Regions from separate parts of the Lysinibacillus sp. G01H genome, predicted to be linked through region 2. Evidence: riboswitches for the same ligand, from Rfam matches in the RefSeq annotation. Region 2 holds a riboswitch; the other holds the start of a gene.

What was found. A riboswitch is a leader RNA that binds a small molecule or an ion and turns the genes downstream of it on or off. The one in region 2 is predicted to bind lysine.
Positions count from the first base shown of each region.
Region 1: linked by a shared signal. The riboswitch ahead of PSR12_RS11180 (transporter substrate-binding domain-containing protein) and the one ahead of PSR12_RS01320 (amino acid permease) in region 2 are both predicted to bind lysine.

Region 1 is NZ_CP118397.1:2,209,417-2,214,217, reverse strand. Features, by position in the region: gene PSR12_RS11190 (amino acid ABC transporter ATP-binding protein) at 183-914, opposite strand; gene PSR12_RS11185 (amino acid ABC transporter permease) at 928-1,653, opposite strand; gene PSR12_RS11180 (transporter substrate-binding domain-containing protein) at 1,824-2,681, opposite strand; lysine riboswitch at 2,801-2,987, opposite strand; gene odhB (2-oxoglutarate dehydrogenase complex dihydrolipoyllysine-residue succinyltransferase) at 3,326-4,585, opposite strand; gene PSR12_RS11170 (2-oxoglutarate dehydrogenase E1 component) at 4,677-4,801, opposite strand, start outside.
Region 2 is NZ_CP118397.1:262,735-267,535, reverse strand. Features, by position in the region: gene PSR12_RS01330 (sensor histidine kinase) at 1-464, opposite strand, end outside; gene PSR12_RS01325 (response regulator transcription factor) at 469-1,161, opposite strand; gene PSR12_RS01320 (amino acid permease) at 1,315-2,778, opposite strand; lysine riboswitch at 2,861-3,037, opposite strand; gene PSR12_RS01315 (CynX/NimT family MFS transporter) at 3,215-4,423, shown strand; gene PSR12_RS01310 (hypothetical protein) at 4,491-4,801, opposite strand, start outside.

The DNA of each region.
Region 1 (4,801 bases), 1.9 Mb from region 2:
AGAAATACTATACCTATTCTATCCAAAAAAAATGAATATTTGAGGTGTTATGATGAGTTTTGGTGGAGTACCGCAATGGTTTTTTATCATTGCTGTAGCATTCGCAATCTGCTTTGTACTTTATGCAGAATGGAATTCTAGAAAATAAGTGAGTCCAACAGGTTGGACTCACTTTTTTGTGCTTATTTTAATGTACGCTTTAAAAATTCCTTCGTACGTTCATGTTGTGGATTGACTAATACTTGTGCTGGAGGGCCTTCCTCCACAATTACACCCTTATCCATAAAGACAACACGATCTGCTACTTCTTTGGCAAATTCCATCTCATGTGTCACAATGAGCATCGTATTGCCCTCGTTTGCTAGCTGACGCATTACCTTTAACACCTCACCCACCATTTCTGGGTCTAATGCGGATGTTGGCTCATCGAATAGCATAACATCAGGATTCATTGATAAGGCACGAGCGATGGCCACGCGCTGCTTTTGTCCGCCTGAGAGTTGACGAGGCTTGGCATTCACATATTGTTCCATGCCAACGATTTTCAAGTATTTAAGCGCCGTTTCTTCTGCTTCTTTTTTCGATCGTTTTAACACTTTGATTTGGCCCACTGTGCAATTACTTATGACATTGTGGTTGTTAAATAAATTGAACTGCTGGAACACCATGCCTAAATGTGTACGATATTCTTGAATATTGTGCTTTTCATCTAGGATGTCTTCCCCTTTATAAATAATTTGACCGCCACTTGGCGTTTCTAATAAATTTATGCAACGAAGCAATGTGGATTTACCAGAGCCAGAGGAGCCAATTAAACAAACTACCTCTCCTTTTTCCACTTGGAAATTCACATCTTTTAACACTTGGTTACGTCCAAATGATTTACTTAAATGTTCGATTTTAATGACTGCCATTTGTGCGTCCCCCCTATACAGCTTCTTTTTGTTCTTTTTGATAGGCATCAGGACCATCTAGACGTTTTTCAACATAAAGAAGGATGCGAGATGCGGTAAATGTCATGATGAAATAAAGAACACATGCAACGAAGAATGATTCGAAATAACGGAAGTTGTTACCCGAAATTGATTTTGTTTGGAAGAATAATTCCGTTACTCCAATGACATTTAATACGGCTGTATCTTTAATATTCATGATTAATTGGTTACCTGTTGCTGGTAAAACATTACGCGCTACTTGTGGTAAAACTACATGAAGCATAATTTGGAAGTGATTCATGCCAATTGCTGATGCTGCCTCGTATTGACCATTATCAATAGATACAATACCGCCACGAACAATTTCTGCCATATAGGCCCCTGTATTGAGGGAAACGACTAAAATACCTGCTGTAATAAAGTGCATATCGATACCGAATGCGATATCTAATCCGTAGTAGACAACCATAGCTTGTACAATCATTGGTGTACCACGGAAAAATTCAACATAGCATGTTAGTATAAAATTAATGAGCTTTAAGCTATAAAATTTCACACCTTTTTTACGAACTGGAATCGTATGCATAATTCCGATGAAAAATCCGATAAATGCACCAATAATTGTACTAATACTCGAAATCAGTAACGTATAATACGCACCTCGTAAAAACATTTGCCAGTTGTTTTCAATAATTGAAAGTATCCATTCAAGACTCATGATGTTCCTCCTAACAATGTCATCTTGCTCGTTTATTTCTTTTGTGTCCTAGCTCTTTCTACTATTCTATGATTTGTCACGCTAGGACATTATCATTATGTAGAGAGGTTCTCATTTTGATAATGATGAAATGATCATGCACGGACTAATTGCTAGTCCGTGCCATATCATTATTGTGCTGCGGGCTGTTGAGAAATAGCTTCTTCCATAATGGCTTGACGATCATCTTCTGAAATGCCTTTTAGGATTTCATTGATTTTTTCACGATTTGCGTCATCTTTACGTAAGCCTACAGCAATTGAAGTATTTGATAGGTCTGTATCAAAGCCTTCTTCAAATGCTACATATGTGAATTTATCGTTGGCTGCAGAAGCGGAAATGCCCTCTGGACGTTCAGCTACATAGCCATCAATTTTACCTGCTTCTAGTGCCACACGCATTGCTGGGAAGCTCTCCATTGCCGTTTGCTTTTCTACGCCTTTAATTTGATCGATAACTGTGTAGTTTGATGTATTTAATTGTGATGTAATTTTAGCACCTGAGAAGTCTTGAATCGATTTTGCGCCTTCATATTTGCTACCTTTTTTAATAACCATAACAAAATCAGAAGTATAATAGTTTTCTGTAAAATCAATTGTTTTCTTACGTTCTTCTGTTGGTGACATACCTGCAATAATTGCATCAATTTTGTTCGATTGTAGCGCTGGAACTAATCCGTCCCACTCCATTTTAACAATGACTAACTCTTTGCCTAAACCTTCAGCGATTTTCTTTGCCATTTGTACATCATAGCCACCTGCATATTCTGCATTATCCGCAATTTTCACTGCGCCATTCGCATCGTCTTGCTGTGTCCAGTTGAACGGTGGGTAGCCAGCCTCCATGCCAATTCGGAATTCACCGCCGCCTTCTTCTTTGTCAGTTCCAGCATCACTTGAACCGCCCTCTTTTTTGTCGCTTGTGCCACATGCAGCTAGCACAATTGCCGTCATGATAGAGATCATTACTAACAACCATTTTCTTTTCATGAAAAACTCCCCTTTTCTGTAAAAAAATAAGACAACTGTACTAAAAAAGACCTAAGTTTATTGAACTTAGGTCTTACCTTTTATGACAGTTGCCCAAATCCTCACTATAATTTCCATGTTTCCGAGATAGCACAACCTAGTAAATCTGGAAATCCATTTACTAGGACAGTCCTGCACTTATTCACTGCAGACCCAGTATAAAAGTACGAGCTCCTTTTATACTTCGGCGATATTTCCTTCTTCATTGCGTCTTCGCTTGCTTTTACTCAACAATGAACTAATAAATACCGCGCCTCTACCTCACTGGTAACAATTCGTGAGGTTTGTTTATTTAATTGATATTTAGATACTACTATAAAACTAATATGTTCGTCAAGACGATTTTAACATTTTTCTGACTAATGACAATATTAGGATATTGTGCGTTCTGCTTCCACTTTAAATCGTTGAACTTTTGTTGATATTTCTGAAAATTACAACAAATATTTATTATAGAGTATGTTCTCTATGTGAGAAAAGTCGCTTTTTTTCTTTCTTTGCTCCTCTAAACGATATAACATTCGTACTCATTCAAGCATAGAATCGGTCAATACCTTTTATCATACAAAAACCCTGCTGAACATTGTTCGCAGGGTTTAATGGCATTATGAATTTAATAATAAATCTTCAGGATTTTCGATTAATTCTTTAACTGTTTTTAAGAATCCTACAGAATCTTTACCATCGATGATACGGTGGTCGTATGAAAGTGCTACATACATCATTGGACGGATTTGAACTTCACCATTTACTGCAACTGGACGGTTTACAATTGAGTGCATACCTAAAATACCAGCTTGCGTACCGTTCATAATTGGTGTTGACATTAATGAACCGAATACACCACCATTTGTGATTGTGAATGATCCACCAGCCATGTCATTTAAGCCTAATTTTTTATCACGAGCTTTTGTCGCTAAGTTAGCGATATCTTTTTCGATTTCTGCAAAGTTTTTACTATTTGCATCGCGTACAACTGGTACGACTAAACCTTCTTCAGTTGATACAGCAATACCGATATCAAAGAAGTTATTTAAATGAATTTCATCGCCAGAGATTTGAGCGTTTACGTATGGGTATTTTTTCAGTGCTGCAACAACAGCTTTAGTGAAGAATGACATGAAACCAAGTTTGATGTCGTTTGCTTTTACAAACTCTTCTTGTTTACGTTTACGAAGTGCCATGATGTTTGTCATGTCAATTTCGTTGAATGTTGTTAACATTGCTGTTGATTGTTTAACTTCTAATAAACGTTTTGCAATTGTTTGGCGACGACGGCTCATTTTTTCAATTGTTACACGGTCAGAATTAGCTGCTGGTGTGAATACTACTGGGCCACCTGAAGTTGCTACGGATGTAGGTGCTGCTGCTGGCGTTACAGCTGGTGCTGTACCGTGAGCTGCTACATCTTGTACACGTACACGTCCTTGTGGATCTACTGGAGATACCGCTGCAAGGTCAATACCTTTTTCACGTGCAAGACGACGTGCTGCTGGAGATGCAACTACACGCTCACCAGAAGTTTCTTCTACTACTGGAGCTGCTGCAACTGGTGCAGGTGCTGCTTGTGGCGCTGCAGGTGCAGGTGCTGCCTCAGTTGGTGCTGCCGCTGGAGCTGCTGCTGCGCCTTCGCCTGCTTCTACTACTGCGATAACTTGACCAACTAGTACAGTATCGCCTTCTTCAGCTAAAATTTGTGTTAATACACCTGCTTCTTCAGAAATGATCTCAGCGTTTACTTTATCTGTTTCAAGTTCAACGATGAATTCACCTTTTTCAACGCGATCGCCCACTTTTTTTACCCACTGTGCGATACTACCTTCTGTAATCGATTCTGCTAATTCAGGGACTTTAATTTCAGCCACTTTCATTTCCTCCTTTGATTAACGTGCATGACGCACATAGAAGGGCTACTGCTTAAGGGCAAGTAGCCCGGTTTCAAAAATTGATATATGATTATTTAACCTTTACTGGCTCAGCAACCGCTTCTTCAATAAGAGCTGCTTGTGCTGCTTTATGAGAATCTGCATCCCCTTCAGAAGTTGAGCTCATTGCAGGACGGCCTACATAGCGAAGTTTTT
Region 2 (4,801 bases):
TCTGTATCTCCAGCCTCTAATTTCGCCAAGTCAAAAAATGTATGGATAATTTTTAACACTTCTAATGTTTTAGCATGTACACCTGTAAGTAATCGTTGGCGTTCTTCGTCACTCATCGCATTTTGAAGTTGAAGCATTTCAATATAGCCAAGTACAACGGTTAAAGGTGTTTTAAGATCATGCGAAATATTGGCCAACATCTTTTTCATGGAATTTTCCATTTTTCGATGTGTAGCCTGGATTTTTTGATGTTGATCTAGCAACGTATTCAGTTTAATAAGTAACTGTTGAATTTCTGAATTTGTAGTTGTTACTAGAATCTTTTCATACGTCTGTTCATTCACAATTACGTGTAGTTTACTATGAATGTATTGGATAGCGCGTTCTTGTTCCCTCTTGACTTTCCATTGAAAAATTAGGACCTCGATTAGCAATACAATTATTATTAATAGAAATATCATCATATTTTTATCCCTCAAACTTATAGCCGATTCCCCATAGAGTTTTAATATACTGAGGATTTGATGGATCATCTTCTATTTTTTCACGTAGTCTTCTAATATGTACATTTATAATATTTTCATCTCCGTAATAGGCATCTTTCCATATCATCTGATAAATTTGCTCTTTGGTAAAAACCCTGTGACGATTTGTCACAAACAATTTTAAAATGGAAAATTCCTTTGATGTCAGCTTTATCTCTTGTCCGCTCTTTGTTATTGAGAAATTAACGATATCTATCTTTAAATTATCAATTTCGAGGACCTCTTGCTTTTGTTCAGCTTGACTAGAGTATTTCGTAGCTCTTCTGATAACAGCCTTTACACGTGCTGAAAACTCCAGCATAGAAAAAGGTTTAGCAATATAATCATCTGCCCCCAATCCTAAGCCCAATGCTTTATCAACATCACTGTCTTTTGCAGACATAATAATGATAGGAAGTGCTGCCTGCTCTCTAATAATCTTTAATACTTCCAAACCATTTAATTTAGGAATCATAATATCTAAGATGACCAAATCAAAGGTATTTTGCAAACAATTATGTAATGCCTCTTCGCCATTAGTCGCTGTTGTGACATTGAAACCTTCCATCGTTAAGTAATTATCAACCATTTCACGAATGGCTTCATCGTCTTCTACCAGTAAGATATGTTTTTTCACTATCATGCACCTCTCCTATCAAAACCCAATTTCCATATGTATATTACATTACCATATTTATGATGTTTGATTAGAGAGATTTTGTTTATGAGTGTTGAAAAAAGAACTGCCCCATAAACCATCGCTCTTAGGTTTACAGAACAGCTCTATTATTTAATCTTCAACTTTTAAATCACAATCTTTAAGTGGAAGCATTTTTGTTTTGTGCTTTATTTTATAGCCCAACCATAATGCTAAAAATAATGGAATCCCAATATACGAAACAAGGATACCGTACCAATCAATCTTATCGCCTGTAAAGGCTGTGTAATTTTGTCCAATGACTACAATCATACAAACTGTAAAAGCAAATAGTGGTCCAAACGGATATAATTTGGCTTTATAAGGTAATAATCTTGGATCTAAGCCCTGTGCATCAAACGCTCGGCGGAAACGATAATGACTAAACGCAATACCTAGCCATGCAATAAAGCCAGACATTCCAGAAGCATTTAATAGCCAGATATAAACCACTCCATCGCCAAAGAAGGATGCCAAAAATGCTAAACAGCCTACAGCTAATGTTGCCATAAGTGCATAAATCGGAATACCTCTACGACTTAGCTTTGCAAAAAATTTAGGTGCATGTCCATCCACTGCTAATTGCCATAGCATACGAGAAGATGCATATAGTCCTGAATTTCCTGCTGACAGCATAGCCGTTAAAATAATGGCATTCATTAAAGAAGCAGCAAAGGCAATACCTAGACGGTCAAACACTAGTGTAAAGGGTGATACTGCGATATCTTCTGATAACAAACGTTCGTCTGTAAATGGAATCAACATCCCGATTGCACCAATCGCTAAAATATAAAACAAAAGAATACGCCAAAATACAGATTTAACAGCCTTCGGAATATTTTTACCAGGATTATCTGTTTCACCAGCTGTAATTCCTAGTAATTCTGTCCCTTGGAATGAAAATCCTGCAGCTAGGAAAATACCAAATGTAGCAAGGAAGCCACCATGGAATGGCCCATCACTAACAAAGAAATTAGTAAAACCTACAGGAGCCTGCCCACCTAAAATACCAAAAATCATTAGTAAGCTAATGATAATAAAAACAATAACCGTTGCTACTTTAATCATGGCAAACCAATATTCACTTTCACCATAACTTTTTACGGATAGTAAATTAAACGTCAATACAACAGCAATAAATAATACTGTCCAAAGTGCTGATGAGCTATCTGGGAACCAATATTTCATAATTAATGACACAGCAGCAATTTCGGCAGCAATGGTGATTGCCCAGTTATACCAGTAGTTCCAGCCTAATGCAAAGCCCAAAGCGGGATCTACAAATTTGGTTGCATACGTACTAAATGAACCTGATGATGGCATATAGGCAGCCATTTCCCCTAAGCTTGTCATTAAAAAATACACCATAATACCGATTAAAGCATAGGCAAGCAATGCTCCCCCAGGCCCTGCCTGAGCAATAGCACCTCCACTGGCTAAAAATAGCCCCGTACCAATTGTACCGCCTAAAGAAATCATTGTAATATGACGGCTTTTTAATTCTTTTTTCAGCTTCGGCGCTTTATGTCCGAGCTGATTTACTTTTATTTCACTCACGATATAGCTTCCTTCCTATTTATGAGGCAAAAAAATGCCATCACATATACACTGTGATGGCTACGTTAATCCTCAGTTTTTCCTACATGATAGCTCAACACGTTGTACAAACGTGACAGTTCTGTTCCTTTCGGAGACAGCCCCAGCATGAGGTTTTCAAGTCCCCTCACACTTCGGCAATATTTCCTTTCAGCTAATCTCATCAATGCTTGTCATTTCAATTAGCATACTTATAAATATCGCGACCTCTACCTCAATACAAACATGAGGCATATAATTATTAAATTTATGATGTTTATTATACTAACATAAGACCATAGACATTTCAATACCGCAAGAAATGTTCCGTATTTTATGAATCTTCTACTATTTTTAATAGTGTGATAAAGTGTTATAGTAGTTCAATTAGAATGGTTATTATTAGGGGGGATTTATTTTGACTACAAATGATCATACCACTAGTTATCCAAGTAAAAAAATTAGCTGGAAAGGAACAACCTTACTTTTAGTCTTTGGCGTTATCTTTATAGCCTCTACATTACGAATGCCACTAACTGTTGTTGGTCCAATTATATCCTTTATCCGTGAAGATCTTGGAATATCTAATGTAGTGGCTGGCTTTCTAACAACAATTCCATTGCTGGCTTTTGCTATTATATCTCCATTTGCACCAGTTGTAGCACGCAAACTAGGGCTTGAGCTAACATTATTTTTATCAACTTTTCTCTTGGCCTTAGGAATTGTCCTACGTTCACTTGGTACGACAGAATTACTTCTATTGGGTACTGTGTTAATTGGCGTAGCCATTTCTTTTGGAAATGTACTAATTCCAGGATTATTAAAATTGAAATTTCCATATCATGTGGGTTTATTAATGGCCTTTTTCACCATGTCCATGAATTTTACTGCTGGCCTTGGAGCTGGTATTAGCTATCCGATAGCTAATTCATCGTTAGGCTGGCAAGGTGCGCTTTCCATTGCACTCATACTCGTTCTAATTACAATCCTAATTTGGATACCTCAACTAAAGTCAAATTACCCAGAACCAGTTACTACATCTAAAAAGACCAGTACACCTTTATGGAAATCACCTGTTACTTGGGCTGTCACAGGGGCAATGGGTTTACAGTCTTTATTATTCTATACAACAGCAGCGTGGATACCTGAGATCTATATTGCTCAAGGTTTAGCGCCTGATAAAGCTGGCTGGATGTTTTCAATCATGCAATTCTCACAAGTACCAATGGCTTTGGCAGTGCCTATTATTGCAGGTAAAATGACTTCTCAACGCCCACTTGTATTGATGTTTACATCCTTCTATTTAGTAGGCTTTGTTGGAGTTGTCATGGAATGGACAAGTCTTGGGGTCCTGTGGATGGTTCTTCTAGGGTTAGCAGGTGGTTCTTCATTCGCCCTAGCAATGATGTTCTTCACTCTCCGTACTCGTACTGCATTTGAAGCAGCAGATTTATCAGGCTTTGCACAATCTTTGGGTTATTTATTTGCCGCAATTGGTCCTATTCTTTTTGGCTACTTGCATGATTTATTTGGTGGTTGGAATATTGCGGGATGGCTCTTTGTCGTTGTGGCAATTTTACTCTTCTTTTGCTCAATGAGAGCTTCTAAGAATGAATATGTGCATTAAAATTAAATAAAGCAGGTGGTTCAGCTTCCTCCATCTGCTTTATTTCTATATAGTGTTTACACATTACTTAATTGTCGAGTTGCTGGATTAATGTTAGCAATTCAGCAAGGCATTCTGATGCTTCATTATTACGAGCTGTTATAGTAGAAAAAATAGGAACAGCCTCTTGTAAAAGCAAATAACTATAATAGTAATAGCCTACAAAAGCTTGCTTTCCATAGCCCTTTGGCGTTTCTTCCTCCCACTCCTGCTCATCATTGTCCTCATTTTCTATCCATAAATAGTTGACGTCTAATAGCTCCTGCATATTTTTAACAGTATTGACTGGGTCGAGATAATCTTTCGTAATAGCATGTGCCACAGCTAAATATAATTGTA